Regions from separate parts of the Adlercreutzia sp. ZJ138 genome, predicted to be linked through region 2. Evidence: predicted binding sites of a transcription regulator. Region 2 holds the regulator's gene; the other holds the start of a gene.
What was found. The regulator LexA, encoded in region 2, represses DNA repair genes until DNA is damaged. The targets are predictions, from matches to a motif close to CNAACANNTGTTNG.
Positions count from the first base shown of each region.

Region 1: a site for LexA is predicted at 10,473-10,486, ahead of ruvC (crossover junction endodeoxyribonuclease RuvC). Genes of this name have one in related genera too.

Region 1 covers NZ_JAAKEA010000003.1:97,033-113,036, forward strand. Annotated here, with positions in the region: gene G7Y43_RS02130 (HAD family hydrolase) at 1-907, opposite strand, end outside; gene G7Y43_RS10630 (epoxyqueuosine reductase QueH) at 973-2,982, shown strand; gene queA (tRNA preQ1(34) S-adenosylmethionine ribosyltransferase-isomerase QueA) at 2,979-4,151, shown strand; gene G7Y43_RS02155 (RNA helicase) at 4,387-6,999, shown strand; gene G7Y43_RS02160 (cold-shock protein) at 7,141-7,344, opposite strand; gene G7Y43_RS02165 (hypothetical protein) at 7,569-7,970, opposite strand; gene ruvB (Holliday junction branch migration DNA helicase RuvB) at 7,972-9,069, opposite strand; gene ruvA (Holliday junction branch migration protein RuvA) at 9,223-9,825, opposite strand; gene ruvC (crossover junction endodeoxyribonuclease RuvC) at 9,832-10,428, opposite strand; gene mnmA (tRNA 2-thiouridine(34) synthase MnmA) at 10,553-11,704, opposite strand; gene G7Y43_RS02190 (YebC/PmpR family DNA-binding transcriptional regulator) at 11,840-12,640, opposite strand; gene G7Y43_RS02195 (AEC family transporter) at 12,859-13,818, shown strand; gene G7Y43_RS02200 (undecaprenyl-diphosphate phosphatase) at 13,890-14,864, opposite strand; gene G7Y43_RS02205 (hypothetical protein) at 15,025-15,174, opposite strand; gene G7Y43_RS02210 (MFS transporter) at 15,261-16,004, shown strand, end outside.
Region 2 covers NZ_JAAKEA010000005.1:65,039-81,042, forward strand. Annotated here, with positions in the region: gene G7Y43_RS03505 (thiamine pyrophosphate-dependent enzyme) at 1-406, shown strand, start outside; gene G7Y43_RS03510 (indolepyruvate oxidoreductase subunit beta) at 419-1,054, shown strand; gene gluQRS (tRNA glutamyl-Q(34) synthetase GluQRS) at 1,079-2,035, shown strand; gene G7Y43_RS03520 (prenyltransferase) at 2,044-2,943, opposite strand; gene G7Y43_RS03525 (hypothetical protein) at 2,985-3,491, opposite strand; gene dut (dUTP diphosphatase) at 3,918-4,394, opposite strand; gene nrdR (transcriptional regulator NrdR) at 4,417-4,863, opposite strand; gene lexA (transcriptional repressor LexA) at 5,383-6,021, shown strand; gene hflX (GTPase HflX) at 6,032-7,342, opposite strand; gene dapF (diaminopimelate epimerase) at 7,545-8,465, opposite strand; gene miaA (tRNA (adenosine(37)-N6)-dimethylallyltransferase MiaA) at 8,477-9,478, opposite strand; gene miaB (tRNA (N6-isopentenyl adenosine(37)-C2)-methylthiotransferase MiaB) at 9,488-10,849, opposite strand; gene G7Y43_RS03565 (stage V sporulation protein S) at 10,858-11,184, opposite strand; gene G7Y43_RS03570 (ATP-binding protein) at 11,335-12,450, opposite strand; gene rny (ribonuclease Y) at 12,464-13,996, opposite strand; gene G7Y43_RS03580 (regulatory protein RecX) at 14,234-14,875, opposite strand; gene recA (recombinase RecA) at 14,881-15,939, opposite strand.

The DNA of each region.
Region 1 (16,004 bases), on a different contig from region 2:
CCTCCTGCCCGGCCGCATCAGCAACCCACGACGCGCCCGTCCGCGGCGTGTACGAAGCAGCGAACGCCGCCATGACGCGCTGCTCGTCTTCGACAGCAAGCCGGTAGTTCGCTGCAAGCGCTACCTTCGTGTCGGCGGGTGCCACCGCAGCGGGATTGATACCCACAGCGGGATTTACGCACACAGGCAGCGCCTCGGCCCACGCAGCGAAATCGGCACGCATGCCGTGCTTCACGGTTTCAAGCGGGAAAGAAACCGGATCGAGCAGATTGTCGGTAACGATGTACATGTCGCAGCCAAGACCCGCAAATGACATGTCCTCGAGCGTGTTATTGCCCACCATGAGTACGTCTTTACCGGAAAGACCACACGCAGCAAGATTCTCGGCGCAGTAGGCGGGTTTGGGCTTTACCGACGTCGAGTTGTCGTAGGTGGTAATGCGCACGAAATCGTTCGCATCGAGCCCTGCCCATTGCAGGCGCCACACAACAGCACGTGGCGGAAACAGCGGCATCGTGGCAACTACCAGCGGGTAGCCCTTATTCACAAGCGCTCGCACCGCACGGGCAACATTGGGATCGTTTCCACAGGTCGCGCCCAGCTTGCCGAACTCGGTTTCGTAATAATTTTCCAAAAGCGCAGCCCAGTTGGCAGCATCGCGATCGACAAACGAGAAGAACGTTTCCCAAAACGCCTGGTCATTCGTTTGATCCGACGGACTTTTTATCATCGCCTTGACACCAGCAGACACCGCCGCCGAAAACGTTTGAGCATCAAACCCGCGAGCAGCCACGAAAGCAGCAAGCGACGTAAAGTACCCTTTAAGGAATTCCTCAATCTCCATCGGCAACAATGTGCCATCTAAATCAAAGAAGATGGCGCGATAGGCGCGTTCGGTTGTTTCCATGCAAGCTCCTTTGCGAGCGCGTCGTGCATTTGCATCATGTTAGTATAGGAAACATGCGTAAACCCATGGAAAACACTACGGAAAAACCCTGCACGGAACGCGTGCTGCTGCATGCATGCTGTGGCCCATGCTCGACCGAGCCAACCCGGCTTTTGCGAACGCGCGGCATCGAGCCGACCATCTTTTTCGCCAATTCAAACATCCACCCAAAAAACGAGTACGAACGCCGCTTAGATACCATTCGCACCTTTGCTGAAAATGAGGGAATCAGCCTGATCGAAGGTACCTACGACGCGTCAGCTTGGGAGCGCACCGCGGGGCGTGTAGGTGACGCAGCACATGAACGCTTTGGGCTCATCGCCGATGAACACGCCGCCGAATTCGCCCGAACCAAAGACACCGAACGGGCCCACATGAGCAATGTGGCCGTCTCGCGCGACGAGAGCAGCTCGCACGCTAAGGGGCACGATGGAAGACGCACTGAGGAGCGTGACGCAACCATCGCAGATTGCTCACGCGGAACGGAAGGCGCAGACGATGTCGGTGGCGCTAACGTGCCCGACATATTCCCCAACCCGCTTGACGACGTGCCAAACGTAGGCGCAACCTCAAGCAGCGCCCGGGAAGCGCGTGCGGCGCGATGCCGAGCGTGCTACCGGATGCGCTTCGAGGAAGCGGCGCACTACGCCGCAGCGCACGGATTCGACGCGCTGGGAACTACGCTATCGGTAAGCCCCTACCAGCACACGCAGATCATCCGCGAAGAGCTTGAACGTGCCGCATCGAGCGCTGGCATACGGGCACTGTTTGAGGACTACCGCCCAAGCTATGATGACACCGTGCGTCGCAGCAAGGACGCGGGCATGTACCGGCAGAACTACTGCGGCTGCCGCTTTTCCGAGGAGGAAGCCCGCGCCGAGCGCACCTACCGCAAGGTCGAGCGGAAAGCGCACCGTATTGCGGAAAAGCTCGCCGAAGCCGAGCAGAAGGCGGCATGTGCAAACGAGCCCTACGTTGATCCTGCCTCCCCCAACGGCGCCTTCGTAGCTGACCCTCTGCCCGCGAAAAGCCTTCCGCGCATACAACAGATGGAAGCTTCTAACGGAGCGCGTCGCTGCAACTTCAAAGCCTTCGATACCGTAATCGAGCTTATTACCTACGGCAACGCCGCCACGTGCGAACACGCGTTTTTCGATGCAGTTGACGCATGCCGAGCCTTCGAACGACGGCTTTCCCCGTATCTTCCACATTCTGACATTGCACGCCTGAACAAAAGTGCCGGTGAACCGTGTACCATTCACGAACAAACAGCTGAACTGCTGCTCGCGTCAAAGCGCTATTGTGCGAAAAGCAACGGCACGTTCGATATCACCATGGGGCCGGTTATCAGCCTGTGGGATTTTCACACTGGCCTCGTTGCTGACGAGCGTGCGTGCGCACGTGCGCTCGAGCATGTGAACTGGCGCAAACTAAACGTGTTTCGCCTTGGCGGGCAATGGTTTGCCCACCTGGCCGATCCGCATGCATCGGTAAACCTAGGCGGCATCGCGAAAGGCTGGATAGCCGACCGCCTGGCCGACATCATGATGCGAGAAACAGAAGATGTGCAGGGCATAAGCGTGAACCTCGGCGGCAACGTGCTCGTGCGCGGAGACAAACCTGACGGCAGCGCGTGGCGCATCGGTATCCGCGACCCACGCGATACGCGCCGCCTGATAGGCGCTGTGCCCGTGCGCAACATGTCGCTCGTAACCAGCGGCACCTATGAGCGCTGCTTTAAGCGCGATGGCGTTCTGTATCATCACATTTTAAGTACAGAAGACGGCAAGCCCGTGGCCACCGACATCGCTGGAGCAACCGTGGTGGCGCGCGACTCCATAGACGCCGAAGGGTTTTCCACCACGCTCTTAGCACTGGGGTCTGAACGCGCGTCCCAGTTTGCTCAACGCGAGCCTGCAATTATCGCCGCGTTCCTGATAGGCTTCGACGGCTCTGTCATCTCCATCGAAAAAGACGCGCTTGTTCCAAGCGCGCACCCCACCCCACGTACCGAAAAGGACCCCTTGCGAGCATGAAAACCGAAGACTTCAACTATAACCTGCCCGAAGAGCTGATCGCCCAAGAGCCTACGTCCGTGCGCGACCTGTGCCGCATGCTGGTTATGGATCGCAAAACCGGTGCGCTTAAAGACCACATCTTCCGCGACATCGCAGACTACCTACGCCCCGGTGACCTGCTTGTTGCGAACGAAACCCGCGTCATGCCCGCCCGCTTGCTGGGTACAAAACGCGGCACGGGAGGAGCAGCTGAGGTGTTTCTCTTGCGTCAGCTGTTCGGAGCACAGGCAGCTCACTACGACCCTTCCGCCGACACAAGCGCGGCCGGTTCGAACCAAACCGCCATCTGGGAGGTACTCGTTCGGCCTGGCAAGCGTTTAAAGCCGGGAAGCGGCGCGGTGGTCGACTTTATGAGCGACACAGGAGTCGTGGTGCTGTCGGCAGAGGTGATCGATTGGGCAGCCGGTGCGCAGCGCGGCGAGCGCGTGGCGCGCCTGAGTACACCACTTCCCTCGCTTGACGAAGCTCTACACGCGGTCGGACACACGCCACTGCCGCCCTATATTAAAAACTACGCCGGTGACGAAGAGCTCTACCAAACCGTTTACTCGCGCCGCGAGAGCAGCGCCGCCGCGCCAACTGCCGGCTTGCATTTCACACCCGAGCTCATTGATCAGCTGCAGAGAAACGGCGTGCGCTGGGAAACCGTAGAGCTGGAAGTGGGCCTTGACACGTTTCGTGTCATTGACGAGGACGATCCTGAACAGCACGTCATCCACACCGAGTTTTTCCACGTACCACAGCGCACCGTGGACGCCATTGCTGAAACACGCTCGCGCGGCGGACGCGTCGTAGCAGTGGGTACCACCAGCGTACGTAGCTTAGAAAGCGCCTGGGATACCACTGCGGCCCCGAACGGCACAGCGCGCCCTGCAAGCGATGCAGCCCGCACAGGATGCGGTGCTGTAACAGCGCGCGAACGCGAGGCAACGAGCCTCTATATTCTGCCCGGGTTTGAATTCAACGTGGTCGACGCTCTCATCACGAACTTCCACGTGCCGAAGAGCACACTCATGATGCTGGTGAGCGCTTTCAGTAGCCGGGAAAACCTGCTTGCCGCCTACGAACACGCCGTGCGCGAGCGATACCGCCTGCTGTCGTTCGGCGACGCCATGTTCATCTGTTAGCGGCAGCTCGAATCCACCACACGCCCGAGCACCCAAGCACGCCGAGACCCGAGCACCCGAACACATCGCATACCCGAGCACGACTCTTTCAAGGAGTGCATTCATGAGCACCGAAACGAATATCGACTACGTTGCCTCCGCCATAAGCGCCTTGGCCGACGCCACCACACATACCCCCGACGAAGAGGTCAGCGCGGCAAACGACACCGATCCTTTTGCTCCTGGATCGCTCGGCATGCTGGCCCCCAGCTGGTGGGAAGACGCTGAGGACACCGTGCCCGACGAGGCCAGCGCACCCGATAACTCACAGGCATCGAGTACGAACAGACCTTCCCCACTCGATGCGACCGATCCGTGGCTTACCCCCGACGAGGCGCTCGAACGCTTCCTCGATTGGACGTCTCAACGCAAAATCGAGCTGTGGCCCCATCAGGAAGACGCATTGATGAACCTGGCGGTGGGCGACCACGTGATCTTGGGAACGCCAACCGGGTCGGGCAAATCGCTCGTCGCGCAGGGGCTGTGCTTTATCGGCATGGCGACAGGCCGACGTACCTATTACACCGCCCCCATCAAGGCGCTCGTTAGCGAGAAGTTCTTCGACATGGTTGACATCTTCGGGCGCGACAACATGGGCATGATCACAGGCGACTCTACTATTAACACGCAAGCGCCCATTATCTGCTGCACTGCCGAAATCTTGGCGAACCAGGCGCTACGTGAAGGAGAAACGGCTGATGTGGGCTGCGTAGTAATGGACGAGTTTCACTACTATGGCGAACCCGACCGCGGCTGGGCGTGGCAAGTGCCGCTGCTTGCCTTGCCGCGCGCGCAGTTTTTACTGATGAGCGCAACGCTGGGCGACGTGAGCGCCATCGCAGCATCGCTTGAGACACGAACAATGCGCCCCGTGGATGTGGTAGCCGACGCGCCACGACCCGTACCCCTTTCTTACGAGTACTCGCTCACACCGCTCGAAGGTGCTGTTGAACTCGCACTTCGGCGCGGCGATGCCCCCATCTACGTTGTTCACTTCTCACAAGATGCCGCCGTGGCAAGCGCGCAGTCGCTCGCCAGCTACGGCGTGGCCACCAAAGAACAGCGCGAGGCGGCGAAAGCCGCCATGAAGGGAACGGCGTTTACCACGGCGTTCGGTAAAATCCTGCGCCGACTCCTGGAATGCGGCGTGGGCGTACACCATGCTGGCATGCTGCCCCGCTACCGCCTGCTGGTGGAAAAACTGGCACAACAGGGGCTGCTTCCCGTTATCTGCGGAACCGACACGCTGGGTGTGGGTATCAACGTGCCCATTCACACGGTACTGCTCACGCAGCTGACGAAGTACGACGGCTACAAAATGCGCCGGCTGCGCGCACGCGAGTTCCATCAGATTGCCGGACGCGCCGGACGCAGCGGATTCGACACCGAGGGCCTGGTAATCGCCGAAGCACCTGAACATGAGATAGAAAACGCCAAGTTGGTGGCAAAGGCCGCAGGCGATCCGAAAAAGCTGCGCAAGATAAAGAAGAAGAAACCACCCGAGGGTTTCGTCGCCTGGAACGAGCAAACGTTCACTCGCCTGCGCGAGTCATCTCCTGAAAAGCTAACACCGCGCATGCGTATCACCCATTCCATAGTACTGGCCGTGATATCACGTGGAGGCGACGCACACGCCAACGTTTGCGAGCTTATCGAGCTCTCCGCCCAAACCGACGAGCAGAAAGTGAAGTTGCTCGCACGCACCGATGAGATTTTCACCACACTCATCGACACCGGCGTGGTGGAGCGCATGGTGGACGAAAACGGTGCTGCTGAATACGTAACCACGGTCGATGTGCCAGATGACTTTGCACTCGATCAACCACTGTCGCCCTTCATGCTGGCAGCCTTGGAGCTGCTCGACCCCGAAAGCGAAACCTATGCGCTCGACGTAATATCGCTCGCAGAGGCCACACTGGAAAACCCCCGTCAGGTGCTGCGTGCCCAAGAGCGCGCCGCCCGGGAGGCAGCCATGGCCGAGATGAAAGCCGACGGCATCGAATACGAAGAGCGGATGGAGCGACTGGCCGAAATAACCTATCCCCGTCCGCTCGAAGAGCTCTTGAACGCAGCATTTGCGGAATACTGCCGTGCCGTACCATGGGCACGCGATCACGAACTAGCGCCGAAGAGCGTGCTTCGCGACATGCTGGAAACCGCATCGGACTTCAAAACCTACGTGGGCCGCTATAACATCGCGCGCTCGGAAGGCACGTTGCTCCGCTATTTGTCGGACGCCTACCGCGTACTCGACCGAACCATCCCACCAAGCGCACGCGACGAGCGCCTGCAAGACGTGATCGCATGGCTGCGCTTCATCGTGCACACCACCGATTCGAGCTTGGTTGACGAATGGGAATCGGCCGGCATGCAGCTGCCATCGGATGTATGCGTGCCGCAATTGGCCGACGAAGTGGTTGCCGACCGTCATGGCCTTACCGTGCTGGTGAGAAATGCGCTGTTCGCGCGCATTCGGCTCGCGGCAGCGGATCGCGCGGACAGGCTCGGCGAGCTCGATGGCGAATGGGGATTCGGAGCGCGCTTGTGGCGTGAAGCGCTCGATGCGTACTACAGCGAACACGAAGACATACTACTCGATGCCAATGCTCGATCGTCGAAGTTTTTCGTACTCGACGAATCGCCTGAGAAGAGCGAGCGCACTTGGCTTGTTCGGCAGATTTTTTGCGATCCCGAAGGCGACTGCGATTTCGCCATAGCGGCCCGCGTCGACCTAGACGCAACACAGGAGCAAGGCGAAGTAGTGTTCTCGCGCTACCGCGTAGGGTTCGCGGAAGACCTCGCCGAGTAGGTGGCGCGAAACAACAGGTCAACGCCAATCGCATAACCACGCTATAGGCGCAGCTCGCTCGGTGCGCCCGCACCATGCCCATGAAGAAAGCGGCTTCCGCCTTGTGCGGAAGCCGCTTTGCGTGTGTGCGATAAAAACCGCTTACAGCTTCGTTACGTTGCTCGCCTGAAGCTTGCCGTTCTGCCCCTCAGTCACATCGAAGGAAACGGCCTGACCCTCGTCGAGCGTCCTAAAACCATCCATCTTGATCTCGCTGAAGTGGACGAACAGATCCTCGCCGTCTTTCTGGGAGATGAATCCGTAGCCTTTTTCGGGGTTAAACCACTTGACAGTACCTTCCGCCATTTCAAATCCTCTTTCCTCTCCCCAGCGACCCGGGGAGGTATTGCTGCGTGCTGCATGGCGACAGCACTCACCCTCACCTCGAGGGTACGCATTCACTATACGCTATTCCATCCCAAAAACCATTTGGAAAAAACCAGAATGCCTTCTTTGGCTGTGCCCCACACAGAAAGCCCTTGAGAAATGTGTGTATTTGGTTGACGGCCTCTGCTCCTACAGATCAACGACTACTCTTCGGCACCACATGCTTCGTCAATCAGCTCGTTAACGCTATTCTCGCCAAGCTCGAACCCGTACGCTTCCGCAATCGCATACGCCTGCCCCGACCGCACAGCGGCAAGCGCGTGATCTCCAGCCTCACACAAGTAACGGGCCTCAAGCAAAAGTCCGCGCGCCACATAGCCTGTCACCTGCGGATCAACCCCCGACACCTTCATGACCGCCGCAATCGACTCGGGAGCAAGCGACAGCAGAACCGCAGCGTCGATGTCGGTCGCTTCACCAATGGCAGTCTCAAGCGATTCGGCAGCCCGCTTCGGATCGCGCTCGTCAGTCGACACGCGCATGCTGCGGGCTATCGCCGCAAAGAACTGCGTGATCAAACGCATCAGGTAATCTTGCTCGAACATACTACTCCCCCTGCCGCGCAATTCCCAAATGGTCGTAGGCTCTATCCGTAGCCTGACGGCCCTTCGGCGTGCGGATCATCAGACCCTGCTGCATGAGATACGGCTCGTATACATCCTCCAGCGTGTCGGTACTTTCCGACAGTGCTGAAGCTAGCGTGGTTAGGCCAACTGGCCTCCCTCCGAACTGCACGCACAAGAGCTCGAGCACGCGATTGTCCATGGCGTCAAGCCCTAACGAGTCAACTTCGAAAAAGCTTAAAGCTAAAGCGGCCACATCTTCGTCAATAACACCGTCACCACGAACCTGCGCCCAATCGCGTACGCGCTTCAGCAGGCGATTTGCTAAACGCGGCGTCCCGCGACTTCTGCGTGCAATCTCAAGTGCACCGCTTTCACAAATGGGCACATCAAGAATAGAGGCAGAACGCAGCACGATGTCGGCCAACTCTTCGGGTTCGTAGTACTGCAAGCGAAACACAATGCCAAAACGATCGCGCAACGGCCCGGTGAGCAAACCCGTACGCGTGGTTGCTCCAATCAGCGTAAACCGAGGAAGGTCGATTCTGATAGAACGGGCAGCGGGCCCCTTGCCCACTACGATGTCGAGTGCGAAGTCCTCAAGTGCGGGATACAGCACCTCTTCCACCATGCGGTTCATGCGGTGTATTTCGTCGATGAACAGCACATCGCCCTCTTCGAGGTTTGTGAGTATCGCAGCAAGATCACCCGTACGTTCAATAGCAGGGCCGCTGGTGGTGCGAATGTTTGACCCCATTTCGTTGGCGACAACGGTGGCAAGCGTGGTTTTGCCCAACCCCGGAGGTCCGGAGAACAGGATATGGTCGGCTACATCACCGCGCTCCTTTGCAGCTTCGATAAGGATAGACAGCGACTCCTTGATCTTCGTCTGTCCCAAATAGTCGCCCAAGCGCTTCGGGCGCAAACTGCGATCAAACGCCAGATCGTTTTCCTGTAATTCGGCCGACACGATACGCGAGCAGGCGGCAGTTGCGTTGCCCTGCACCCCACCGCCGATGGGCGCGCAAGCGCTTTGCGCCTCGAATACCATGCCTTCTATCTCAACGCCATGCTCTGTCATAGCCTCAACTTCTAACATCAACCGAACCGATTACAGCCAATTATGCACCGCACTACCTTACCCGCACGCTATTCCATGAGGAACCCAGAGGATGTGCGCAGCACAGCACATGTACCACTTCGGATGCGCGCGCAGCGCACCACAATACACCTACTACTTCGAGCCGAGTCGCTTAAGCGCGTACCGCACAAGCGCACCCTCGTCTGCATCGTGCGGCGCGCCTTTGAGCGCAAGCTCGGCTTCTGCCGAACTGAAACCCATTGACAACAGCGCCTCACCTGCCGAACGCATCGAGACATCAGCATCATCCGAGCCACCCGCAGCATCGGATTCGCCAAACAGACTCTCTTCTACCTGATCAAACGAGCCTTTCAACTCCAAGATAATGCGAGATGCCGTTTTTTTGCCCACGCCGGGAATGCGTTGCACAGCGGCAACATCCTGCGCCGATATAGCCCTTGCCAGCTGGGCGGGAGAGTAGAGCGACAATGCGGCGAGCGCCATTTTCGGTCCAATACCAGAAACGCTGATAAGCTTGCCAAAGAGTGCTTTTTCCTCAAGCGACAAAAATCCAAACAGTGACGCGCCATCATCGCGCACCTGCAAATGCGTATGAATCAAGATGGCATTCCCCTTATCGGGAAGCTTCGCAAGCGCCGACTGACTCATGTTTACCTCGTAGCCAACGCCGGCAACGTCGATATAGGCGCACGTTGAACCTTTCCCCGCCACCGTACCGTTCAAAAACGCAATCATTGTTTGCTATGCACCTTTCCAGCTTGAATACTGTTCCTGCCTCACGTGATCGCGCGCAAGTGCCCGAGCAACAGCAGCATCGAAGCCAGTCGCCGATCCTTCGTCGCACGGCTCGCATACGCCCGCATGCGTCGTGTAGCAGATGGCTGCCGCCAACGCGTCGGCCGCATGGTCGGGCCGAGGCACGCCATCCAAGCCGAGCAACTGTCGAACCATGTATTGCACCTGTTCCTTCTCGGCTGAACCCGTGCCCACTACGGCCAGCTTGATCTGCCGCGGCGTGAACTCTCCCACGTCGATGCCCCCTTCAGCACACGCCACCAATGCCGCACCGCGTGCCTGACCAGTAGCAAACGCAGCCGTAATGTTCTGGCCGAACCACACCGTTTCTATCCCCACACATGACGGGGAAAAGCGATCGATAACGGCACCCACTTGCTCGTGGATCTTTTGTAAGCGGCGCGCAAGCGGCATGCCCGCATCAGTTGACACGCACCCGTAAGCAACGCACGACAGCCGCGGCCCTTCTTGGCGCACGACACCCCACCCCGTATTTGCCAAGCCGGGATCAATACCGAGCACCGTTCGTAGCGCTTGAGCCATGCCATCCTTTCCGTGCACTGAAACGCAATGTGTTATTCATTTTACAAACGTTTGTTCGCTTATGATAACACACTTTGCCCGAGCAGAACGAAAACCTACCGATCCTTTCTCGCTTATCCTGCCCTTACCCCGCGCAAGCAACGGCGCCAGCGAGCACCAGGCCTTCTTCGTCGTAGAGTACGACCGCCTGACCGTAAGCACATGCTCGCTGTGGCTTATCGAACACGACCCGCAGCATATCACCCGTCACTTCAGCAATCGCCGGCTGAGGTTCTTGTCGATAGCTTGTCTTACACATCACCCGAACCGCACCGTCAAAATGCGGCACGGCAACGTAGTTCACGTCGCACGCCGTTACCGTACGAGAAAGCAGCTCATCGGAAAAGCCAATGATCAGCTGGTTCTTTTCGACATTCTTACCAATCACGTAATACGGCTCGCTCGCTGCGATGCCAATACCCTTGCGTTGGCCGATCGTGTAGCGCAGCAAGCCTGCATGTCGACCACGCACAACTCCCTGCGTATCAACAATGTCGCCCACATCGCAGCACGAGCCCCGTTGCCGTTCGATGAAGCCTACGTAATCACCATCTGCGACAAAGCAGATGTCTTGACTCTCGGCCTTTTCCGCTGTTGCAAACCCAGCCTGTTCAGCAACAGCTCTCACAGTCGCTTTGTCCAGGTCACCTAAGGGAAATAGCATGTGCGCTAGCTGGTCTTGCGTGACGTTAGCCAACACGTAGCTTTGGTCTTTGCTCGTGTCACATGCCCGCCGAAGCGCGAACCGACCCGTTTCGGCGCAGAACTCGCGACGGACGTAGTGACCTGTGGAAACGTAGTCGAACCCGAGCTCGCGCCGACGCTGCTGCAATGCCTCGAACTTCAGGTACCGGTTGCAGTCGATGCAGGGATTCGGCGTGCATCCCGACAAGTAGCCATCACAGAAACGGTCAATCACCTGACTACGGAATCGGGCACAGTAATTGAATGTGTGATGTGGAATTCCCAAACGGCGGCATACCTGCTTGGCATCCTGCACGTCGTCAAGCGAGCAGCAGCCCACCTCGGAGTCTGCATCCAAGCCCGCCATACCTTCCCCATCAAACAGGCGCATGGTAACGCCTGCTGCTTCGTACCCCGCGTCACACACGAGCTTTGCCGCAACAGAGCTGTCAACCCCACCGCTCATGGCAACCATCACCTTGCCCAACCCTGAGTCGCCTAAGCTGCCCGGAGTACCCGTGGTATCCAAAGCACCGCATCCATCCAACTGCATTACCATCACCTCCCCTGCTTTTTCCTTGAGTCAGCCACCGCAACAGCCGCGGCCACCGCAACAGCCGAGCACGAAAGAAGGCTGCAGCCCTGTAAAGCCACAGCCTTCCGATACGTACGCATTTAAACCGCGCGCTTACTCGTCAAGCGCAGCAGCAATCTCATCGGTGATATCCATGGTGTGATACACGTTCTGTAGATCTTCAAGCTCTTCCAGCTTGTCAATCAGGCGGAACACTTTCTTCGCCTCATCAACGGAAACCACCGTAGGCGTGGTCGCCTCCATGGTGAGCTCAGCGCCCTTTACCTCAACGCCCTGCTCTTCAAGACCCTTCTTCACCGCCATCAGGTCGGCAGGCGCGGTGTAGACCACCCATTCATCCTCGGCGTCATCGTAGTCGTCGCCGCCAGCCTCGGCGACCGCCATCATGAACTCTTCTTCATCGGCAGCGGCACCGTTCGGTTTCATCGGGTTCTTCTTATCACCCGTTTCAACCTCTTTGGCAACTACCACCTGACCCTTGCGCTCGAACATGTACGACACCGAGCCAGACGTACCCAGATTGCCGCCATGATGATTAAATGCAGCGCGCACGTCGGCGGCGGTGCGGTTGCGGTTGTCGGTTAGCGCCTCACAATACACAGCAATGCCGCAAGGGCCGTAACCCTCGTAGACGACCGTTTCGTAATTGGCGGCATCCTTGCCCGACCCGAACGCCTTGTCAATGGCTGTTTTAATCTTGTCCTTGGGCATGGACTGAGCCTTTGCCTTTTCGATAGCCGCGGCAAGGGAAGCGTTGTTTTCGGGATTCGGGTCGCCGCCCTCTTTCGCAGCTACGGTGATGTTGCGAGCCAGCTTAGAGAACAAGGCCGAACGCTTAGCGTCCTGAGCAGCCTTGCGATGCTTCGTGGTTGCCCACTTAGAATGTCCAGACATGTACGACGTCCCTTCAGAATTACTGCAATACCAGCCGAGCATGATACCACAGACAGAAAACTCCCTGTTGGCATTCGTAGAGTCTTCATCAAACACGGCTCCAAACGCAACCCCGCGCGTCCGATAAGTCACCACGAAACAACTCGGCAACCCATAAATTCATAAGGTACGCTAGACTTGCTCAACGAGGGAGGAACCCGTGCAGAAGTGCGCGGTACATGGGAAAGGATCGGTGGCAGCTTATGCCAGAAGGGTTCGCAAGTATTATCCAACAGATGGCCGTACTGTTCTCGATCATTGCCGTTGGCTACATCGCGAACAAGACGGGGCTTATGGGGCGCGAATTCGATAAGCACATATCGAAGCTGGTGTTAAACGTATCGCTTCCCGCTATGATTTTGGCTTCAGTGCTCGATGTTAGCGAGATTCCTTCCCGATCCGACATTCTGACCACCGTCGTCCTAGCGTTTTTCGCATACCTCGTGCTTATCGCCATTGCGTTTGTCTTCTGCTTTGTTGTGCGTTGTCGCAAGGGGATGCGTGGCGTATATCGTTTCATGCTCGTCTTCGGCAACACGGGCTTTCTAGGGTTTCCCGTGGTGGCTGCTATCTTCGGCAACGAGGCGATCATTTATGCCTCTATTTGCAACCTGCCCTTCAATCTGCTGGTATTTACCATAGGAGCTTGGTTCATCTCGTCGGACAGCGAAGAAGCGACGCCGGTTCGTGTGAGCGTGCGCACGTTTGCCACGCCCGCTCTCATCGCGTGTCTTGTCACCATCGCATTCGCACTCGCAGGCGTGTGTGCCGTGCCCTTCGCAGGCCCCGCTTTGAGCACGCTTGGTAGTTTCACCACGCCCGCCGCCATGCTCATCGTGGGATCAGCCATGGCAAACATGCCCGTGCGTGACCTGCTCGGTAACCCCCGGCTATTCGCTATGGCCGTCGTGCGACTGCTGGTTACCCCGGCCATCATTTATCTGACGCTCCATGCCTTTGTGAGCAATGCCGTATTGCTAGGCGTTTTGGTGGTGACATGCGGCATGCCAGTGGCAACCAACGGCACTATGCTCTGCTACGAATACGGTGGCAACAGCAAGGTTATGGCGCAGGGAACGTTCATCACCACAGTGGCGTCGCTCGTTAGCGTACCGCTGCTGGTGTTGCTTTTGGGGTAGGGAAAAAGACGCCAGGTCCGACGTATCATGCGGCAAGCGCGCTACGGCAAAAGTGTTACGGCAAAAGCCCCTTACGGCAAAAGCCCCATGGTTTCCAGTACGAAGTAACCAAGCACAAGCGCGCCTACCACAATACGATACCAACCAAACACCGTGAAGTCGTTCTTTTTGATGTAACCCATAAGGAACTTAATCGACACCACCGACATCACGAAAGCGGTGACAACACCCACCACCAACACGACAACTTCCGTAGTGGTCATGGCGATTCCCGCCAGCACGAACTTGACAGCCTTCAGGCATCCCCACCCAAACATAACAGGAATAGCCAAGAAGAACGTGAACTCGGCCGCCGCCGTGCGCGAGCAGCCACACAACATGCCACCGATGATGGTGGAGCCGCTGCGGCTGGTTCCAGGGATAATGGCGAGCACTTGGAAAAGACCAATCTTGAGTGCGGTCTTCCAATCGATGTCATCGACAGTGGCAACCTTGAACAGCTGCCGCTCGGCCGCCGCTTCAAGTTCGGCGTCCGACATTGCTACAGGATCACCGATGCGTGCATGCTTGCCGCGCGGACGCGTCATGCTTTGGGCTTCGGCGGAAAGCATCGACTTTACCTCGTTTAAGCGACGGCGATTGCGGCGTTCAAGCACAATAAAGATAACACCGTACAGCACAAGCATAGCCGCCACAGTCACCTTGTTGTAGAAATGCTCGTTCACCCAATCATCCAGCGCGAAACCAAAAACGGCGGCAGGAATACAGCCAACCACCACCATGCCCCACAGCCGCCAGGTCCTGCGGCGCTCATCAGGCGTCTTACGCGGACTAAACGGGTTGAGCTTATGGAAGTACAAAATGAGTACCGCCATAATGGCACCCAACTGGATAACCACCAGAAACAGCGCCAGAAACTCATCAGACACCTGCAGCTTCACGAACTCGTCAACCAAGATCATATGCCCGGTCGATGAAATGGGAAGCCACTCGGTAATACCCTCAACAATGCCGATGAGCATCGATTTCAATGCTTCGATAATCATAGTCGCGCACCTTTGCGATCGGTTTTGAGCGAAAACACCCACGCAGTATACCAATGCTCGCTTACAAGCCGCCGCCCATGCGAGCGAAACGCTGCGTTTATCCGCATTCCTTGCGTATTCTTCTTTCCCTGGCTCTTCCTCTGCCACCTTCCTTCTCTGGTCATTTCTCTTCCTCCGGATCATCCCCTTTTCCCTTGACTTTTCCCTTCTTCCCCTCCCCTTCTTTTCCCTTGACTTTTCCCTTCTTCCCCTCCCCTTCTTTTCCCTTCTCGTTTACTCCCCATGCATTTTCAAAATGACGAATTCTCATGCGCCATTTCGTGCGCAGACGGCGAAGTGCGCGGTATTATGCGCTGCAACAGGTAACTCCGATTAAGAAAGCGACGTGAAACCGGCATGGAAAACGCGATCCGTGCAACCAACAACAGCCGTGCAGGATTCGCCGTAGCGACCATAACCTTCGTGGTTGCTTTCGTGAGCAGCAACGTTCCCGTACCCCTGTACGCAACCATTCAGGCGGCCAACCCCTCCATCACCGACGCGCACGTGTCGCTCACTATGTTCACCTATCTTCTGGGCGTGACAGTGATGCTACTGTTCTCGGGCAGACTGTCCGATGCCATCGGCCGAAAAGCGCCCACCGTGGCCTGCATGCTGTTCGGGGCTATCGGCTGCGCAATGTTCCTGCGCATCGATGGGGCCGCATCGCTACTGACAGCTCGACTGATGCAAGGCATCGCCTGCGGGCTTGCCATGGGACCGGTAAGCGCGCTGATTATCGACTTAGCTGACGAACGACACGAGGCATTGGCGCGCACCATCGTCGGCACGTTCGCCATGCTGGGCGTATCAATCGGCTCGGTAAGCATCGGACTGTGGAACTTGGTGGTGACTGACTACGCTCCTGTACTGATTGCCGTCATCGTGCTGCAGGTTATCTGTGCGGCAGCCGTGCTCGTGGTACCCGAGACAGTGCCAAAAGACGAGCGGATCCCCTTGGCAAGCGTCGTGCGCGCTCCTATTTCTATCCCCAAGAACGTACGATCGGTGTTTCCCGTAGCCGCCATCGCATACGTGTCGGCATGGGGCATGGGAACCTATTACCAGGCGTTTAGCTCACTAGTCGCAGCTGACACATTC
Region 2 (16,004 bases):
CGGCCGGCAGGGAAACCCCTTCAATGGTGAAACCCTGCAGCACCGTCCTTCGCGCGAGCTCGATTTGGAAGGCGTCGTGCGGGCGATTGGTGTCGAGGACGTGCAGGTGATTGACCCGAACGACATGAGAGCCGTGCGCGGTGCCCTGAAGCGTGCCACGCAAACCGACGATATCAGTGTTCTTATCTTCCGCTCGCCTTGCATTCTTATCGACCGGGTGCGCAAGCCCGCATACGAAGTGACGGACGCCTGCCGTGCATGCGGCGTGTGCCCAACGTTGGGCTGCCCTGCCATCTCGACAGACGAGCAGACGGGGATTGCCAGCATCGATCCAGATCAGTGTATTGGATGCGGCCAGTGCTCGCAGTATTGTGGCTTTTCCGCTATCCGTCAGACGCAGGCTTAGGAGGGATTACTCATGACTCAGGAAGAAATGCAGCAAGCTGCGCCCGACGCGATAACCGTGCTACTGTGCGGCGTGGGCGGCCAGGGCACCATCCTCGCCGCCGATCTGCTTGCGAAAGCAGCGCTTGAAGCAGGCTATGTCGTGAAGGTATCCGAAATCCACGGCATGTCGCAGCGTGGCGGCGCGGTGACCACGGTAGTACGCTTTGGGCGTGGTCGTGTGGCGTCGATGGTTGCCGACGCTGGTACGGCGGACTGCGTCGTTTCGTTCGAGCGCATGGAAGCGCTGCGTAACCTTGCCTATGTGAAGGAGGGCGGCTACTTGCTGGTGGCCGATGAGCGCATTAAGCCGCTTCCCGTGGCTGCTGGTCTTGTGAAAGCGCCAACTGATCTTGACAAGCGGTTAGAGGCTACGGAAGCAACTATCATTCCTGCGGGTCAGATAGCTCGTGCTGCTGGCTCTCCGAAGTCGGCGAATGTAGTGCTGCTCGGAGCGCTCGCCACAAGGCTCGATTTCCCGTTGGATGTGTGGAAAGATGTTATCGCGAAGCGCGTGCCGCCTAAAACGGTTGAGGCGAATTTGGCAGCCTTCGATGAAGGCTACAAATTCGCCCGTGAAGCTGCTCTTGGCGCGCCTGATCAAGCGTAGCGAACATGGGAACGCGGCGAAGCGATGGGTGAAGCTGCAATTAGCCAAGAAAAGTGCCGTCCCGTGGTCGGCAGATTCGCTCCGTCGCCCACGGGTCGCATGCATGCGGGTAATGTGTATGCGGCACTGATGGCTTGGCTTATCGCTAAGAGTCAAGGTGGTCGTATTGCGCTGCGCATCGAGGATCTCGATGCGCAGCGCTCGAAGAGTGAATACGTAAGCGCCATCATGCGCGATTTTGATGCGCTGGGGCTTACGTGGGACACGGGTCCGCTCTACCAAAGCGAGCGTGGCGAGGCATATCGTGCAGCGCTTGACGAGCTGAAACGGACGTGCCGCGTGTACCCGTGCTTCTGCTCGCGTGCCGATTTGCATGCGGCATCGGCACCGCATCGTGGTGAAAAGCTCGTGTATGCGGGAACGTGCCGGAATTTGAGTGATGGGGAGGTTGCCGCGAAACGGCTGCAGAAAGCCCCTGCTGAGCGGATTGAAGTTCCTGCCATGCGCATCGATCTTATTGATGCCATTCAGGGTCCGTATGGGCAGAATCTGGCAACTGAATGCGGCGATTTCTTGGTGCAGCGTGCGGACGGGGCGTTCGCTTATCAACTGGCTGTTGTGGTTGACGATGCTGAACAGGGCGTAACGTCGGTAGTGCGCGGTGTTGACCTTTTGTGTTCAACACCGCAGCAGATGTTTCTGCAGCGCTGCCTCGGTATGCCCTCGCCTGTATATGCACACATTCCTCTGCTTGTTGCCGAAGAGGGGAGACGTCTCTCGAAGCGCGATCGTGATGCGGCGCTACCCGAACTCCTCGAGTGTTACCGCACGCCGCAGGGCGTGGTGGGACACATTGCATACGTGGTTGGCTTACAATCAGTCGATGAGCCGGCAACACCCGAAGAGCTGCTTGAAACGTTTGATCTCAATCGCTTTAAGGGTGGTATTTCTGATTTCATTCAGATAGCATGGCGCGCGTAACAGACGAGCTATAGCGAAAACGTTAGTGCGTAACCACTTGTCACAATGCATAGCGCGTAGAAGCTACCCAGTACCACGTTCACGCTGCATACTTGTGCCATGGCACCGATGCGTGTGCGCGGCTCTAAGGGGTTTGCATATAGGGCCTTGAGCAGGGGATATGCCGCCGCAAATAAGAAGGGAAGCACGATAGCTCCACGTGGGAAGAAGAAAAAAACGATAACCACGATACAGACAAGCCAGGTGATCAGTACGGCGGAATAAAGCTTGCGAGCTTTCGCGCGACCGAGACAGACTGGCATGGTGTGACGCCCTGCAAGTTGGTCTTTCTCGATGTCACATTGGTTATTGGTGAACATAATGAGTCCGATACCGATGATTTCCGGCACCGTCCACACGAATACCCAAGGACTAAGCCATCCGGTGAGAACCTGGTAACAGGCAAGGGGAATAAGCCCACCCATCACCACGCCGCTGACAAGTTCGCCAATAGGTAGGTACGAAATAGGGGTTTTGCCAGCGGAATACGCTACTACGAAAAGAGCACCTACAAGCGCGATAAAAAGCGGCATGAATCCAGCATGCACGATGATGACCAAACCCAGCGCAAAGGCGGTTGCTAGAAACCCGATCGCAAGTATGAGCGCCTCTCGTGGGTTTACGTTGTTATACACGAGCACAGCATCACTCGTTTCAACGTTGTCGTTGGTGGAGTCCGATCCTTTTACGTAGTCGTAGTAGTCGTTGAAGGTATTCACCGACGACTGCATGAGCACACAGATGACGAGCAGCAGTATCGCATCGAGCACAGCTAGCTGGCCAGTGTGTGCAAGTGTCAGCGCGCAAGCAACAAGCACCGGCAATACCGATGCAGGCCAAGTATGCGGTGCTGCTAGTTGCACCGCCATTCGCAGCGTAAGATGCTGGTTTACATAACACATATTATCAATTAACCCCAGGTGGAATTTGAGGGGCTGGGGGATGCACCTTCTAAGTTGAGGTTTCCTGAGTTCAGCATGTCCATGATCATCGGCATCATTTGCCAAGCGGCAAATGCGTTCAATGCGAACGACATCGCACAAAACATTGCTGATACTACAGCGGTACGCTTCAAAGCTATAGCGAATGTGCCACCGTCTCCTGGATCGCTGAAATGTGGCTTTAACGTTCGATAACTCAAGAATGCGCATACCAAGCCTGCAGTACTAAGGAACATGCCGCCGAAGAACAGCGACACAACGGCGCACAGCATGGCAATACTACTGAGACGTCGCGCTTTCTTGAAGCTTGTCTCTTGCGCGCTCGTAAGGTTAATACGCGGGCCGTTTGGGCTTCCTGTAGGATTACGTTGCTCATTGAGTTTATTTGGAGCTCCTGTGGGCTCATTTGGCTTGTTTGGACATTCGTTCGAATTGCGTTCTGGCTCGTTGGGTTTTATTTCGTTTTGCTGATCCACGGTTGTCTCCATGCCTTTGTGTGATGACGTAAACGGTTGTGCCATAAGTCTGCTGTGAAATATGCTGCGTGCACAGCCTGCGAAGCTTATTAAACCTTCCTAGGGAAACACTGATTAAAGCCGTCTTGCCTTGCACTGACGAACCGGTATCTGAGAATTTCAGACCTCATTTACGCACGTCAGTGCGCGCATTCGGTCTTCAATCCTCAGGTATCCGCCTCGCCAGCGCAAGGCAAGACGGCTTTAATCAGTGTTTCCCTGGAACGCTATTTTCTCACACCATGCAACGGAGCGGTCAAGTCTGGAAAAAACGCATATGATATGTTACCCATGAGTTGAAGCCTGCTGTTGTAGGTCATACGCTCAATACGAACATATGAAAAAAACGAACATACATTCGTATTTGAGGTTGAATACAGAAAAGAGTTAACGTCCGCTGCTACCGAAACCTCCGATGCCACGCTCTGTGGTATCGAGTTGATCGGTTTCAGTAAGGCAAACCGCTGGCAACTTGATAATGACCAGCTGTGCGATCCGGTCGCCCGCATGCGCGGCAAACGTTTCGGTTGGATCGAGGTTAATAAGCACTGACTTGATTTCCCCACGATAGTTCGAATCGATGAGACCGGGTGAGTTTACGAGCGAAATACCGTGCTTAGCGGCAAGGCCGCTTCGGGGTAACACCAGCCCTGCGTATCCGTGTGGTATAGCTAGTGCCATGCCGCACGGTACCGCCATACGTTCAAACGGTGCGAGCTTGAAATCGCAGGCGGCGCGCAAATCCATGCCGGCGTCTCCAACGTACGCGAACCGCGGAAGTGGATTGCTCGGTTCGAGCCGCTGGATAGGAATGATAATCGGACTGTGGTCGTCGTTGTACGACGTATTGCTTTCACACGACATGGGGCGAATTCTTTCGTACATATTAACGCAACCGCTCAAGCGCTTCGGCGAATTCGCTCGCGCTTTGGAAGTCTTGGTACACGCTTGCGAAACGAACGAAGGCAACCTCATCAATGCTGGCTAAACGCTCAAGCGCCATATCGCCAAGTTCTTTCGAAGTCACTTCGTACTTCGGCTTGTTGCGCAGTTCAGCTTCGATGTCGGCGACCAATGATGAAAGATCGTCGGGTGAAACCGAACGTTTCGCACAAGCGATGGTGAGGCCTCGCATGAGCTTTTCGCGGTCATATACTTCAGTTGATCCGTTTGTTTTCATCACCATGACAGGATTGTCTCCCAGTCGTTCGTACGTGGTGAACCGATGCCCACATTCAAGGCATTCGCGACGGCGTCGGATGGAAGTTCCATCTTCAGACGGTCGGGAGTCGACGACTTTCGACTCAAGGTTGCCGCAGCTTGGACAATACATGCGCACTCCCCTCTCAGCTGAGTGCGCTTAGGCTACCATACAATATATTGTGGTTCAATGGTTATGGTGTCTTAATGATCACACCAATGCAACGAGATACGACACAGCAGTGAACAGTACGGCACTCACCGCGATCTGCTTGCGTGTAAACAGATTAAATGGACACCCTTCGCTGGTTCCGTATGTGAGCTGACGTACGAGAGGTACGTTTTCAAGCCTTATGCGATTGCTACACTGTTGAAGCGATGGACAAGGTGTCCGGTGACGCAAATCGCCTTCCAAATGTGTGCGTTGGCAGTGATCGAACGGTATCACGTTGCCTGTGGCTGCGGATGGAGCGACATGGGGTGCGCGAGCGAGTGCTGCCGTGCCGGATACCGCCCACATTGTATCTTCTATTCTCATTTTCAGCCCCTTTGCTCTTGCATAGAACCTTTGTTCGTGTTTATAATAGACCGAACAAAGGTTCACGTCAATAGAATTTGAAACAAATGTTCGCTTTTCTTAAAGGAGTTGGCTATGGACGAGAAGATCACCAAACGGCAACAAGCCGTACTGGACTGCATCGAGGAATGCATCCGGGAAAAGGGCTATGGGCCCACCGTTCGGGAGATCTGCCAATCGCTCGGCCTGTCCTCCCCTTCCACGGTTCACGTGCATCTTAAGGCGCTTGAGCAGAAAAACCTTATTAAGCGCGACCCCTTAAAGTCGCGCTCTATTGCCTTAGCGCATCCGATCGACGCGGCTCCTGCTGCTGTTGCAACCTCGCCTATGGGATTCAGCAAAACTATCAACGTTCCGCTCGTTGGAAATGTAGCCGCTGGCACACCGATCCTCGCTGAAGAGAACATCACTGAAACCATCACGCTTCCCACCGACATCGTTGGCGATGCGCCGTCGTTCATGTTGTCAGTGCGCGGCGACTCGATGATTGAGGTGGGCATCAACGATGGAGACTACGTGGTCGTGAAGGAGCAGCCGGTTGCCAACAATGGTGACATCGTGGTTGCAATCATCGACGATGGAGCGACTGTCAAAACGTTCTATCGCGAAAAGGATCACGTTCGCTTGCAACCAGAGAATTCCTCCATGGATCCCATTATCACGAGAGACTGCTCCATTGCAGGAAAAGTTGTAGCCGTGTTCAGACGGTTGTGATCAAAGCTATTTACTGGTTACTCTTCGGACAGAACGTCGAAACATACGATGTCGGAACAAGCATCGTCAAGTGTGTGCCGTCTGCTTCGTAGTATTCGGAGAGAATGTGACAGCGCTCATGCGCAAGTGACACGAGATTACCGTTATTGTAGGGAATAACCGTCTCAATGTGAACGTCGCTTGATGCGGCGGCTTGCGCCAGACGGTTAACCAAATCGTCTATGCCTTGTCCCGTGCTCGCCGAAACAAGCACACTGTCGGGACGCCGTGCGCGCAGCGCTTCTACTTGCGCGCTATCGAGCAAGTCGGTTTTGTTTAGCACCTCAATGCGTGGAATGTTCTCGGCATGGATTTGCCCCAGCACATCTTGCACTGCTTCAATCTGCGCATCTCGGTCGGGTGACGAAGCGTCGATCACGTGCAGCACCAAATCGGCACCGGATATCTCGTCAAGCGTCGACTTGAACGCTTCCACGAGTGTGGTCGGGAGCTTTTGGATAAAACCAACCGTGTCGGTTATGGTGATTTCACGGCCTTGTTCAAGTTCAAACTTGCGTGTGGTGGAATCAAGCGTGGCAAACAGCTGGTCGTAGCTGAGCACGTCAGCGCCGGTTAAACGGTTGAGAAGACTTGACTTTCCGGCATTTGTATACCCAGCAAGCGCGACTTTGAACATACCGCTCGCGTATCTGCTCTCGCGTTGTACGTTTCGTACGTTTGCAAGATGGGCAAGCTCAGCGCGTATGGAAGTGATGCGCTTACGTACCAGTCGGCGGTCTACTTCAAGCTGGCTTTCACCTTCGCCAAATCGTGACCCTACGCCGCCACCCATGCGGTTCGAGGCTAAATGTGCCCACATGCCGCGCAGACGCGGCAGCAGGTACTGATTCTGTGCGAGCTTGACTTGAAGGCGGCCTTCTTTGCTGGTTGCATGCAATGCGAATATATCCAAAATCAGTGCCGTACGGTCGATTACTTTCACCGCCTGTCCAACCGCTTTCTCCAGGTTCGACTGCTGTGATGGTGTGAGCTCATCATCGAACACCACCAAGTCAGCTTCAAGACTGCAGCATAGTTCGGCAATTTCTTCTGCTTTTCCGGTTCCAACAAACGTACGCGGGTTGGGAGATGTAAGCTTTTGGGTTGTGGTGGCCACTACGTCGGCACCGGCGGTATCAGCCAACCGTTCGAGCTCAGCGAGTGATGAATCGAGTGACCAGCTCATATTTGGTCGTTCAACACCAACGAGAACCGCACGTTCGCGGCGTTGTTCGGAAAACAGATGCGGGCCACGCGTAATAACGGGTTCGAATTCAGACATAAACGAGCTCCTTTGCCTACGATGACTGGCACACGCGTTCGCATGTGACCATTATGATGTAACGGAGGGGTATCGCCTGTGCAATGAGCGCACAGAGATGACTAGATCGCGAACATCGTTGTCATCACATCAATAGAGCTCCTTTTTGTTTCGTGATCATACGGATCGACCCATGATAGCATAGCGCGCCGACGCCTTCGCTCTACAAGCGAACCGTACCTGTGAAGCTTTCCTTCGCCGGCCCCGTCATCATAACGTGATTGTTGTTTGCCCAGGTAATGTGCAGCGTACCGCCGCGCAGTACTACGTCGTTCTCGCACCCGGCTCGTCCGGTTAGGCATGCAGCGACATTCGTGGCGCACGCCCCAGTTCCGCACGCAAGTGTTTCAGCACACCCACGCTCGTACACGCGCATGTGGATGCCGTCTGCTTCAACGCAAGCAAATTCAACGTTTGTTTTCTCGGGAAACGCAGTGTGGCTTTCGAAGTACGCACCAACCGTATTCACATCAAATGTAGCAAGGCGCTTGTCGCCTGGATGAGTGAATAGAGCGTCGGGCAGCGCGTCGAATGAATCGATAAAGCAGATGGCATGCGGGTTACCCATAGAAACACACGTGAAAGCAAAGTCACCCCATGGGGAGGTTAGAGCTGCTTCGCGTACGTAAGGAACCCCGTGTGGCGTTTGCGCATTTGCGTCTGCGGCGACCGGAACCTTGCTCGGTTCGAGAATCGGCTCACCCATGTCGACCGTAGCGGTTGTCATCTTCCCTGCTTCGTCGACAGAGAAGCGGATCGGTTTCGGGCCTGCTAGGGTGTCGGCTACTAATTCGCCTGCAGAAGCATCGACTAAACCACGATCAACCAGGTACTTTGCGAAGCAGCGTACGCCGTTACCGCACATTTGTGCGAGCGTTCCGTCGGCGTTGATGTAATGCATGTACGCCGCGCATTCCTCGCGCGCAGACGGGCGCACCATGATGACGCCATCGGCTCCAATGCCAAAGTAGCGATCGCATAGGTATGCGACCTGTTCATCGGTGAGCGAAAGTTCATTCGTCAAGTCATCAATGAAGACAAAGTCGTTTCCTAAGCCATTCAGTTTTGCAAAATTGATGTTCATGTGTGTCCAATCTATCGTGCGAGTTTTCTTGAGTTCTCTGATGATTGATAAGTCGCATCCATGCTAGCAACGATGTGTAACGCCTCTGTTAACAGGGCGTCGGTGAAACCGTCGTCTGCATTGATCCACCGGATACGCGAATCCTTACGAAACCAGGTGCGCTGTCGCTTCGCATAGCGTCTCGTTGCTGTTTTGATGCTTATGATTGCTTCTTCAAGCGTGATGCGCCCGTCAAGTGCATCAACGATCTCCTTATAACCAATTGCCTGAGGTGAGGTAATACCATCTCGAAAACCGTTTTTAAGCAGGCACGTAACTTCTTCCACCAGCCCTCGTTCGACCATGGTATCAACGCGGGCGTCTATGCGTGTGCGTAGTATGTCGGGCGTAACTGCAAGCCCAATAAACGTTGCCGGCACCACCTGAGGAATACTTGCCAGTCGCGTTTTCTGCTGCGCATAGGTAAGCCCCTCATCAAGCAGTTCAAACGCGCGTACCACACGTTTTACGTCGTTGGGAGCAATAATGCGGGCGCTTTCCTCGTCGCGTTCGCAAAGCTGTTCCCAAAGAGCATGAGCCCCGTACTTGCGGGCGAATTCCATCCAACACTCGCGAGTAGGATTATTCTGCTGTTCACCTTTTGGGAACTCATACCCGTCGATAGTGGCGCGTACGTAAAATCCCGTACCACCGCACAGCACAACGCGCTTGCCACGTGAACTGATGTCAACGAAGCGCTCGCGGGCGTAGGTTTGAAAGAGCGCAGCGGAGAATGACTCTCCGGGGTCAGCGATATCGAAACCATGGTGCGCAACCACGCGATCGACTTCTGGAATCTTTCCCGTACCAATATCCATGCCACGGTAGATCTGCATCGAGTCAGCACTAACCACTTCCCCATCGATATGTTGCGCGATGGCTTGTGCCAGGTCGGTTTTACCCGATGCGGTAGGCCCCACCACGCAGATGACCGGCGTGGTAAGGTTAAGGATGTTGATGGAGCTGTCAACCATAGGAAGCGGTTAGCGAACGACCTGGCCGGAGAGATACCAGGTTTTCGCCTGATCAACGCGAACGTTCTGGATTGAACCTGCAAGGCTTTCTGCTGAAGTCCCCTGCGGGATGGGAGCGTGTACCGTCTGATTTTTGGGGCTCTTCCCCACGAGCAGTCGTGCATCGCGTCTCGATGCTCCTTCAACAAGCACGGGTACAGTGCGTCCGGCATCAGCCTGGTTGCGCTCGAACGCTTGGTGTTGCACGAGATCGACCAGGCGGTCAAAGCGATCTTGAATGACTTCACGCGGAGTGTCATCGGGTATCGAAGCGGCAGGTGTCCCTTCACGTTTGGAATAGATGAACGTGAATACTTGATGGTATCCAACTTGTTTCACCAAGTCGTATGTTTGTTGGAAATCATCTTCCGTTTCTCCAGGAAACCCGACGATGATGTCGGTCGACAGCGCAATGTCAGGTACTGCCTTACGCAGCTTGCGTACAAGCTCGAGATAATGTGCGGAAGTATAACGGCGGTTCATGGCTTCGAGTATCTTATCGGAACCCGATTGAGCGGGTAGGTGGAGCGCTGGCATAAGTGAGCGAAGCGTAGCGAACTTCCCGATAACCTCGTCAGTCAGATCCTTTGGGTGACTCGTTGCGAAACGGAGCCGCTCGATTCCTGTCGCGTCGATTGCATCGAGTACGTCGGCGAATCGTGGTTCTCCGTACAGATCGCGGCCGTAGGAGTTCACGTTTTGCCCCAGCAGCGTGATCTCCTTTACACCGGCAGCGACATAGGAACGGGCCTCGCTAACGATGTCGTCCATCGCACGTGACTTCTCACGGCCACGCACGTACGGCACGATGCAGTACGTGCAGAAGTTGTTGCAGCCGATGGTGATGGGCAACCACGCCGCCCAGGCATGCTCGCGGGAAGTCGGCAGTTCGGTTGGGAAGCTGTTCGCCGAATCGAGCACCTCAACATGGTGTCCACAATCGGCAATCGCTTCACCCAACAGGCTTGGCAGCGAGACGAGGTTGTGTGTACCGAACACTACATCGAGATGTGGTAGCTTCTGTATGAGTTTTTCGCCATCGCGTTGGCCGATGCAGCCTCCCACGGCAACGATGCGTTTCGTAAGCGGAGATTCTTTTCGCAAGGGCACGTTTTTCAGCGATGCCACCTGGCCGTATAGGCGTACATCGGCCGCTTCGCGCACGCAACACGTCATGTAGATGACTATATCAGCTTCAGGGATGGAGTTGACCGGCAACGAACCTAAGCCTTCGAGCATGCCCGAAATGCGCTCGGAATCGTGTTTGTTCATTTGACAGCCGAATGTGACAACATGGAAAGTCGTTCCAAAGAATGGCGTAGATGTCGTCATGAGGTACCTCAGTTCGAAGCAAGGTGGCCATTGTCTGCATACTGCGCACCATGTGTTGTTGCAGTGCCGTGCAGGTAGCGAGGCTCGACCGAAAAGCGAATGGCGGTGCGATACTCTCCGTCGATAACGATGTCGGCAAACGAGGGAACGCAGGCGATTTCAATGCCGATAGGTGCAAGAAAGCCGCGCGATATAGCGATGGCCTTCACTGCTTGGTTTACTGCGCCAGCGCCCACCGACTGGATTTCAACACAAGCGCCATCTTTGATCATGCCTGCAATGGCACCCGCAACTGATGCAGGGGATGACTTTGATGAAACCTTCAAACAGCCGATATCGGCTTTGCGATCATGATCGGACATGGAATTCCTTTGGTTTGTGCTTCGTTTAAACTGCGTGTAGGCTCAAGCGATGGTGTATATGCGCAACGCGCGAGCAACAGACAGCATTCTACCATTTCATGGTGCACAATCAATCGGTTTCGCCTAATCAACGGGACGAAACGGAATGAATACGCGAATGCCGTCTTTTCCAACCGTCACTTGAGGATCGACGTCGGGTTCCAGATAGTAGCGCGCTGCTATGTCGTCGTAGGCTACTCGTACGGCTTCTTCAAGCATGTGTCGGTCATTGTCGTGGAGTTTGAGCCCCTTGAGCACGTGATCACTCGTATGATTTGGGGCTTTTGAGTTTGACTCCTTGTGTGACGTGTGAGTGTCTTGTTTGTTTTGTCGAGTAAGCTCGGCAGCGACGATGCTTGCCAAGTCGGCAGGGGCTGCTATTTCGCCGTTAAGGATGCGCCGTGCCGATCGAACCGACAGATCGAGCCCGATCGCTTGCGCGTTGGCGGCGAAATGTTCCGGGCTAGCACTTGCCGCTAAACGTTCGCAGAGGGGAAGGCTGCTTGAGTCTGCGTGGAAGATACGCCTTTCCGCCGACATCGCATGTAAGCCACGTTGGTATAAACACGATGCGATTTCGGTCGAAGAACCTGCGAACACAAGACACTGATGATGAGAATCAAGCGCAAATTCGCAGGCGGTGCGCACGATGTTGCGTGGGCCGAGTACTTTCACTGAGGATGCTTCACGGTGAAACGAAGGAAACGTTGACTGGTCGGCCTTCTCCCCCACACGCTGCACGTCAGTTTCAACGAGCAGTGCCGTGCCTAACCCCTTATCCGATGCAAGTACTGAAGCTATTTCGGCGTTCTCGCGGATGGAGAAAAGAGCCATGCCCCTTCCGTGCACACCCCACGTATCGATATGCATGGTGTCGAGCTTCGAGGTCACCCGAGGTTCGAACACTGCATCGTGCAAATGGGGCGGAATGCCGCATCCGTTGTCGATCACGCAGATTCGCCGTCTGGTGCCCTCACGCGATGTTGCGAGATAGATTTCGGTTGCATCAGCGTCGCGGGCGTTTCTGAGCATCTCAATGACAATGTCCTCGCTTGATCTGATGTCGTGAACAGCCTGGCGTCGCTCCGCCTCTTCCGACCTGAGACGAACAAAGCCATCTCCAAGATCGTCTTCGATCCGGAGATGGCTTGTTGTGCAAACAGCGTCGATGAATTGTTCGAGCGATGCGGAATCAGACATCGTGATACGCAGGTTATTTGGCGATGCCGATGGCGCGGCTCTCTCGAATAACCACGACCTTCACTTGTCCGGGGTACTGCATCTCGCTTTCGATGCGCTGGGCGATATCGTGTGCAAGCACTGTGGTGGTAGCCTCGTCAACCACATCGGGCTCAACCATCACGCGAACCTCACGTCCCGCCTGGATGGCATATGTGCGCTCGACACCTTTGTAAGAATTCGCGATTTCCTCGAGCTTTTCGAGACGCTTGATGTACGCGTCAAGGGTTTCCTTGCGTGCACCAGGACGAGCGGCAGAAACTGCATCAGCGGCCTGAACCAACACTGCGAGTACACTTTGCGGATCGATGTCATTGTGATGTGCTTCGATAGCATGCACGATCTCAGGCTTTTCGCCGAAGCGCCGTGCAAGGTCGGCGCCAATGACAGCGTGGCTACCCTCGACTTCGTGGTCAACTGCTTTTCCTAAGTCGTGCAGAAGACCGGCACGCTTGGCAGGAATGGGATCAAGCCCCAGCTCGGATGCCATTACGCCAGAAAGGTAGGCAACCTCAAGAGAATGATTGAGCACGTTTTGCCCGTATGAGGTGCGGTACAACAAGCGACCAAGTGTACGCACGAGCTCGGGGTGCAGGTCGTGAATTCCCGTGTCGAACGTGGCTTGCTCGCCGGCTTCCTGGACACGCTGATTCACGAACGTTTCGGCCTTTCCGAACATCTCTTCGATGCGAGCCGGATGGATTCGACCGTCAGCAATGAGGTTTTCCATGGTGACACGGCCGATTTCGCGGCGAACCGGATCGAAACACGAAATGGTTACGCACTCCGGCGTGTCGTCGATGATGAGATTCGTGCCAGTTAACTGCTCAAATGAGCGAATGTTGCGGCCTTCACGTCCGATAATGCGGCCCTTCAGGTCGTCCGACGGTATGCTGATGGAGGAAACCGTGGTTTCAGCCGAATGATCGGCAGCTACACGCTGGATAGCAAGGCTCAAGATAGAGCGGGCGCGCTTATCTGATTCGGCTTTCACGCGGGCTTCCGCATCGCGGATGATAGCGGCGGACTCATGAGCAACGTCATCCTTGAGCGAAGAAAGTAGCTCTGCTTTCGCCTCTTCTGAAGTCATACCAGCCACGCGCTCAAGGTGTTGTCCCACTTCGGCTTCTGCCTGATCGAGCTTGCGAGAACGGCTTTCTAGCTGACCTTGTAATGATGAAATCTGATGTTCGCGGGCATCGAGAGTTTCAACTCGCTTGTCAAGTGACTGTTCACGCTGGCTGAGGCGCGATTCAGCGACGCGTACTTCCTTCAGGCGTTCTTTACTTTCAGCTTGGGCTTCTTGCTTGAGCTTGAGAGCCTCGTCCTTTGCTTCAACAATAGCTTCGCGTTTGAGTGTCTCGGCTTGCCGCTTCGCCTCGGCAACGACGCTTTCCGCCTCTTGAGCGGCGCGTTTCGTGGATGCGTTGACCAGGTAACGAGCGATTACGAAGCCGAGGGCGATGCCGATGGCAGCGCCGATGAGCAACCATAGATAACTTGGCATGTTATGCCCCCTTTCATGTATGGGTTTACTTATCCAATCGAGTTTGCTTTCCATGAAAAAACCCGGGTGAACCGGGCATGAGTAAGCGCACGTATGATGAGACGCCTTATACGATTGTATATATAAAGCACCTGCAACAGGCGCGATCACTCAAGCTCCCCTAATGATAAAGGTTTGGCAAGCATTTGTAAAAAACTCCCTGCGAAAAAACACTCAGGATCTTATGTTCCTGTTGTCCTATTGTGTCCCTTGGGTAACTATGCTCTGCTCGCTCCATTCGCGGGCAACCACGGCGGATATATGTGAGTCGAAGCCCTTGCGCATGAGAAAGCGATATGCGCCTTCACGTTGGTTCTTTGAACGGGGTGGATGCGCAAGCAACGCAGTGCGAGCACGCTTGAACTCATGACTATCCCCTAAATCGGTTTCCGCGAACGCCTCCACCGTAGCTGGATCGATGTCTTCGCTCTCAAGTTCTCGTGCGATGCCTGCGCGGCCCTTTCCCTGAGCAAGACGACTTCGCACGAGTACGTCGGCAAAACGGGTGTCGTCAAGAAGGCCGCAACGTACTGCACGGTCTACTGCACTATGTGCAACATCAGAGGAAAACCCTTCGTGTTCGAGTTTACGTAGCATGCCTGCAGTGGACTGCTCCCGCCGCACCGAAACTCGTGTAATTCTACGAAAGGCGTCTTCTTCGGTATACGTGCGCTCTGCCTTTCGGGAGACTTCACTTCGGGTATTGCAGCTCTGACGGTTGTAGACACCTTTCCCTATGCTATTTATACGCGTGATGGATGCTTGTTTGTAATGGTTAGAGCCCGATTCCATTGCCGCTATACGAGCGCGCAGTTCTTCGATCGTCGCATTGTTCGCCATACGCGTTACTTTTTACCCTTCGGTTTTGCTGCAGGTGTAAGCGCGTCAGCCTGTGCCGCCTCGCGTGTGATAATGGGCACGCCGTAGTATTCGCGAACCTTCACTTCAATTTCGTCGCGTAGATCGGGGTTGTCACGCAGCGTCTGCTTCGCAGCTTCTCGGCCCTGCCCAAGGCGGTCTTCGCCATAGGTGTACCAGGCGCCACTTTTCTTCACAACACCGCTTTCGGCGGCCATGTCGATGATGCTACCTTCGCGCGAGATGCCCTCACCGAACATGAGATCAAATTCTGCTTGGCGGAACGGCGGCGCTACCTTATTCTTCACGACTTTAGCGCGCACGCGATTGCCAATGTTCTCGCCATCTTTCTTTATGCTGTCGATGCGTCGGATATCGATGCGTACGCTCGAGAAAAACTTAAGTGCCCGTCCACCCGTGGTGGTTTCGGGATTACCGAACATAACACCAATCTTTTCACGAAGCTGATTAATGAAAATGCACGTGGTTTTCGATTTCGACAGTGAACCTGCCAGCTTGCGCAGCGCTTGCGACATCAGCCTCGCTTGCAGGCCAACCGTCGTGTCGCCAATTTCCCCTTCGATTTCAGCACGGGGAACAAGTGCTGCTACCGAGTCGATAACGATAGCATCAATAGCACCGGATCGCACAAGCATATCACAGATCTCAAGTGCTTGTTCGCCGGTGTCGGGCTGAGAAATGAGCACTTCATCGATATCGACACCTAAGCGAGCCGCATATACGGGATCGAGCGCGTGCTCGGCATCAATAAAGGCAACAACTCCTCCGAGCGCCTGCGCCTCGGCGAGGATCTGTAACGCGAGTGTGGTTTTGCCGCTTGATTCAGGCCCGTAGATCTCAACGATGCGACCGCGAGGAACGCCACCAATGCCGAGCGCAGCATCAAGTGGTAGTGCTCCGGTGGGTATGGCCTCTACGATTAGATTATGCCCGTTGTCTCCGAACTTCATGATCGAACCCTTGCCGAACTTCGATTCGATCTGATCGGTGGTGACTTTTAGCATCTTCGCTTTCTCGTCGTTCATGCGAGTCCTTCCCCGTCGTGCTGCGAGCGTTTCCTGTTGATAATCGAATCCTATACGAACATCTG